Roseivirga sp. BDSF3-8: one gene and its partner. Each later gene encodes a partner of the first gene's protein in a complex. Links are inferred from orthologs where the notes say so. Each region holds a gene or a part of one and is shown on either strand. Other genes may lie near its edges.

The links.
Region 2: rplL (region 1) and rplU share a complex: the UniProt entries of both Escherichia coli proteins name them as parts of the 50S ribosomal subunit. The link is inferred for Roseivirga sp. BDSF3-8 from one-to-one orthologs.

What each region holds. Positions count from the first base shown.
Region 1 is NZ_JBGNFV010000001.1:2,974,719-2,977,710, reverse strand. It holds rplL (50S ribosomal protein L7/L12), read right to left. Parts: upstream 1,691-2,992; coding sequence 1,310-1,690; downstream 1-1,309. Other genes in the region: rplK (50S ribosomal protein L11), read right to left, coding at 2,973-2,992; rplA (50S ribosomal protein L1), read right to left, coding at 2,262-2,960; rplJ (50S ribosomal protein L10), read right to left, coding at 1,729-2,259; rpoB (DNA-directed RNA polymerase subunit beta), read right to left, coding at 1-1,144. UniProt on the Escherichia coli protein: The binding site for several of the GTPase factors involved in protein synthesis (IF-2, EF-Tu, EF-G and RF3). Is thus essential for accurate translation.
Region 2 is NZ_JBGNFV010000001.1:2,820,108-2,822,911, reverse strand. The notes cover bases 15-2,804. They hold rplU (50S ribosomal protein L21), read right to left. Parts: upstream 1,671-2,804; coding sequence 1,359-1,670; downstream 15-1,358. Other genes in these bases: AB9P05_RS11550 (ribonucleoside-diphosphate reductase small subunit), read left to right, coding at 2,269-2,804; rpmA (50S ribosomal protein L27), read right to left, coding at 1,083-1,349; AB9P05_RS11565 (porin family protein), read left to right, coding at 177-839; AB9P05_RS11570 (rhomboid family intramembrane serine protease), read left to right, coding at 15-161. Also shown: more of AB9P05_RS11570, read left to right, coding at 1-14. UniProt on the Escherichia coli protein: This protein binds to 23S rRNA in the presence of protein L20.

The DNA of each region.
Region 1 (2,992 bases):
TGAGTACGCGTATATCCCGCTCAATCTCGAGGTTAAGTTTCTTATTAATCCTATATCGACCTACCTCACCAAGATCATACCTCTTATCGCTGAAGAAGAGGTTTTGAATAATATCACGAGCCGTCTGCTCATCGGGTGCTTCTGTATTTCTAAGCTGACGGTAGATTTGTTCTACAGCTTCCTTCTCAGAGTTTGAGTTATCTTTCTGTAGGGTATTATATATAATGGTATAATCAGCAATATTGATGTCTTCACGATGAAGAATAATGCTCTTGCTACCGGAATCAAGGATAGTCTCGAGATCGTCATCTGTAATTACAGAGTCTCTCTCGAGAAGCACTTCATTTCTATCAATAGAAACAACCTCTCCAGTATCTTCATCTACGAAGTCTTCAGTCCAGGTACGAAGAACTCTGGCAGCGAGCTTACGCCCAACTACTTTCTTAATCTCTTTCTCAGTAGCCTGCACTTCTTCTGAAAGACCAAACAGGTCCAGTATATCTTTATCACTACCCCAGCCAATGGCACGAAGCAAGGTAGTAACAGGGAATTTTTTCTTACGATCGATATATGCGTACATAACGTTATTCACGTCTGTAGCAAATTCAATCCAGGATCCTTTGAATGGTATGATCCTAGCGGAGTAAAGTTTTGTGCCGTTAGTATGTTTGCTTTGGGCAAAGAAAACACCAGGTGAACGGTGAAGCTGGCTTACAATAACCCTTTCGGCACCGTTGATTACGAAAGAGCCCTTAGGTGTCATGTAGGGAATATTACCCAGGAACACCTCCTGCTCGATGGTTTCGAAATCTTCGTTATCCTCATCGTTACAGGAAAGTCTAAGCTTAGCCTTAAGGGGAACTGAATATGTGAGTCCTCGGTCTATACACTCGTCCACATTGTATTTTGGGGGGTCGACCACATAGTCCTGAAACTCCAGCAGGAAATTTTCCCTTGAGTCGGTAATGGGGAAATTCTCTGCAAAAACTTTATACAATCCTTCTTCCTGACGGTTTTCCGGATAGGTATCCAACTGAAAAAAATCAGCGAAAGACTGTAACTGCACATCTAGAAAATCCGGATAGTCAATTACGGTTTTAATAGATGAGAAGTTAACCCGATCGGATTGATGATTATTAGCCAAGGCTGTGAGAGTTTAAATGATTTTACCTATTTAAAGCAGGTAGACGTAAAAATTACCCGATTAAAGCCAAAAAAGGCTATGTGAGGTACAAACAGGAAAAGACCTGACTGTAAGCCAGGCCTATAATTCCAAGGCACCATTTACAAAAGTAATGGTCAAGCTATTTTATTTCAATTCAACTTCTGCTCCAGCTTCTTCAAGTTGTTTCTTAAGAGCTTCTGCTTCGTCTTTAGCTACACCTTCTTTTACGGGCTTAGGAGCACCGTCAACTAATTCTTTAGCATCCTTAAGGCCAAGACCTGTAAGTTCTTTTACAAGCTTAACAACAGCAAGCTTAGAACCACCAGCCGACTTAAGAATTACGTCGAACTCGCTTTTTTCTTCCTCAGCAGCACCACCGTCAGCACCACCACCGGCAACCATAACAGGAGCAGCCGCCGCAGCAGGCTCAATGCCATACTCATCCTTAAGGATATCCGCCAGTTCGTTTACTTCTTTAACGGTAAGATTTACTAACTGCTCAGCGAAAGCTTTTAAATCTGCCATTTTCCTCTTTTTTTACTTTGAAATACGATAAACCAAAATTAACGATCGGACAGGGTCTGAAGAATACCTGAAATCTTGTGACCACCACTCTGCAAAGCGCCGACAACGTTTTTGGCAGGGGATTGTAACAACGCCACAACATCTGCAATAAGTTCCTGCTTAGATTTGAGTGAACTTAATGTCTCAAGGTTTTCATCGCCTATAAAGAGATCGGAATCGATGGAAGCACCCTTTAGAAGCGGTTTTTTTCTGTCCTTGCCTTTGCTCCGGTAATCTTTGATTACTTTCGCGGGCAAATTTGCAGCTTCACCTGCAAAAATAATTCCTGAAAAGCCTTTAAGAACTTCTTCCTTGAAAGGAGTATAGTCAGTTTCAAGACTCTCAAGTGCTTTAGCAATAAGGGTGTTTTTTACCACCTGGTATTCAAGACCCTTATCAAAGCAAAGTTTTCTGAATTCATTAATCTGAGCTACAGAGAGTCCACCGGTATCAGTAATGTAAAAATGAACATTACTCTGCAACTTTTTCTGTAGTTCTTCAATGACTACGGCTTTTTCTTCTCTAGTCATGATTATATACCAACTATAGAGTTCTTATCAATCTTAATACCAGGGCTCATAGTACTGGAAAGGTGGATACTCTGGAAGTATGTTCCTTTAGATGAAGAGGGCTTCAGCTTAGAAATCGTCTGAATCATCTCTTTCACATTATCCATGATCTTATCGGGGTCGAAGGATGATTTTCCAACGCTAGCGTGGATAATCCCAAACTTATCAACCTTGAAATCGATCTTACCAGTTTTAACCTCCTGAACTGCTTTAGCCACATCCATGGTAACAGTACCGGACTTAGGGTTAGGCATCAGACCACGAGGTCCAAGCACACGACCAAGTTTACCAACTTTAGCCATAACGGTGGGCATGGTGATGATGACATCAACATCAGTCCATCCACCTTCAATTTTCTGAATGTAGTCATCAAGACCTACATAATCAGCGCCGGCTTCTTTGGCTTCTTCTTCTTTATCAGGGGTGCAAAGTACGAGTACCTTAACATCTTTACCTGTACCATGGGGAAGGGCCACTACACCTCTTACCATTTGGTCTGCTTTTCTTGGATCAACACCCAAACGGACGTCAATATCAATTGAAGCATCAAATTTGCTAAGAGATATTTCCTTTACAAGGCTACTCGCATCCTGAAGGGAGTATTCCTGCTCAGGGTTATATTTTGAAAGGGCTTCCTTTTTCTTTTTTGTCAACTTCGCCATTACCTAACGATTTTATGCTTCCCAAGGAGCTG
Region 2 (2,804 bases), 150 kb from region 1 along the record:
ACATGATTTACAGCTACTATGCCGGACGTCGCGGAGGGGATAATATAAATCACGATGCTCACCTTTGGGGAGCAATCTTCGGAGTGGTATTTATCATTATTCTGGAACCGGCCGTGCTGCCTGCTTTCATCGAAGAAATAAGAAGCACCCCTATCTTTTAAAACCCTCTCCCGGATATGAAGCAACTGTTAGCCCTTCTCATTTTATTAATAGGACTTCCTGTGGCCGGATCTGCACAAAGCATATCTATAGGTACACGGCAAGGGGTGGGGTTAAATCAGCTTTTTGCAACAGGTAACGGATTTGCCCGTGACTTTGCAATTAACCAGGAGTTTAACCCCGGTTATATGGGCGGGATAGTTGTCAGGCATATGAGCAACCAGACGGTAGGGTTTCAGGGTGGTTTACTTTACGCGGGCAAAGGGTGGACACAATTATTGGATAATGGACAGTCCTTCAGCACCAATCTTAATTATGTTGAGGTTGAGGGGCTGACACACCTCCAATTTGGCAAGGGTAATTTTAAGTTCTTTCTCCAGGGTGGCATATTCGGTGGGTATGCGTTAAGTGCTTCTGATAATTTAAGCGACATCGAGGACCATGAATTAATCCGTTATCAATATGACATTGATGTTGATAACAGACTGAACTTCGGATTAAAAGGTGGAGGTGGTTTTTCACTCGACTCCCAAATCGGTCTGTTTCAGGTTAATTTCCTATTCGGCCAGGCCTTAGGCAGCCTTATTGATACCAGTACTACGACCCGGGCACTTTTTACTCAAGTGCAAACTGTTGAAGTGGGTGTCACTTATCTTATTCCTATTATCTCCGAACGCTGATCTGCTTGCTCACCAAACTAAATAGAGCAATAGAACTTCCTTAGCTTTAGTGATTTTAACCATAGTATACCTGTAGCTTCATGACTGGTAATGAAGACCCTATCACTCCTCTTTGTTAATTATTATGTAGGCTATGCTATCTTATTACCGGAAGACAAAAGTCTGCTAACTAAATTAACTATACCTAACACGAAAAGGCACAGCCTGTGAAGACTGTGCCTGGGGTATATTTTATGCTATCGCTTATGCTTCGGCCTCTACAGGCAGAACGCTTACAAAGCTACGGTTCTTGCGACCTCTTTTGAAGGTTACAATGCCATCTATTCTTGCATGCAGGGTGTGATCTTTGCCAAGATAAACGTTGTCACCAGGGTGGTGTACAGTACCTCTCTGGCGAACGAGGATGTTACCAGCTTTGGCATACTGTCCTCCAAACACTTTCACACCGAGTCGTTTACTTTCCGAATCCCGTCCGTTACGGGTACTACCGGCTCCTTTCTTGTGTGCCATGGGTTAATCTTATTTTGAAATGTTTTCGATCAGAAGCTTAGTGAACTCCTGTCTGTGACCGTTCTTTTTCTTATAGCCTTTTCTTCTCTTCTTCTTAAAGACAACAACTTTGTCGCCTTTCACGTGTCCGAGAATCTTGGCTGAAACTTTAGCTCCTTTAATGAGGGGAGCACCTACTTCTACTGTGCCGTCACCATCTACCAACAGCACATCGGTTAGCTCTACGGAAGCGCCTTCTTCGCCAGCCATTTTAGGGGCATAAACGAATTGGTCTTGTGTTACTTTGAACTGCTTTCCGGCTATGTTAACTATCGCGTACATTATAATAATGCTTTAGGATACCTTTTCCAAAAACGGAATGCAAAGATAACACTTTGCCAGCTAATTACAAATGGGTAACTTTATTTGTTCTGGTATAATGAATCAGACCGGCAGAAAGGAAACTGATTGATCACCGGAATACCAAAAACATACTCAGGTAAGCTTCTTAACAGGACGTAAAACTTTTAATAATAAAAAATTAACAGTTCAGATACAAGCGTGGCACCATCAACAGAAAATGAAAATTGTATTTTTTAAATACTGCCAAAACCTGACCCTTTCAATGGGCTTTTTAGGACATGATTCCCATATGGGCCGTAACCCCTTTCAGGACAGATAAGAGCCATCATTGCAATTGTGGATAAGTTTTTTTTACTCTGATTTTCAGTCCTTTACATCATTTTACTTAAAGCAAATGGCCTGTAATAGCGCCATTTATGGACTTTTTCGCGGCCTGTTTTTTTCACGTTGATAATAAATGAGTCTTTCGCTTTATTTGTATTTAACTATTACCAAGAACTCCAGCCAGCTTACCGGCAAAGTTTGTGAAACAATCTACCCGGGTATTCATTCAGTAGGTAAGAAAATAACAGGCAATATGACCGATCGGAGCAGAAATCAGGACGAGCCCTTGTTGAGGGAGAACAAAAACCGTTTTGTTCTTTTCCCTATTCAGCACGATGACATTTGGCAGTTCTATAAAAAGGCAGAGGCCAGCTTCTGGACTGCAGAAGAAATAGATCTAAGCCATGACATGAAAGACTGGGAAGCGTTGAATGACGGAGAGAGACATTTTATCTCTCACGTACTGGCATTCTTTGCCGCCAGCGATGGTATTGTCAATGAGAACCTGGCGGAGAATTTCATCAATGAAGTACAGTACACGGAAGCCAAGTTTTTTTACGGCTTCCAGATCGCTATGGAAAACATACATAGCGAAACCTACTCCCTCCTGATAGATACGTATATAAAAGATCCTAAAACAAAGGACCAGCTTTTTAATGCGATTGACAGGCTTGATTGTGTAAAGAAGAAAGCCGATTGGGCCCTGCGCTGGATTGAAAACGGATCATTTGCTGAGCGCATAGTGGCTTTTGCCGCTGTAGAGGGTATTTTCTTCTCTGGCAGTTTCTG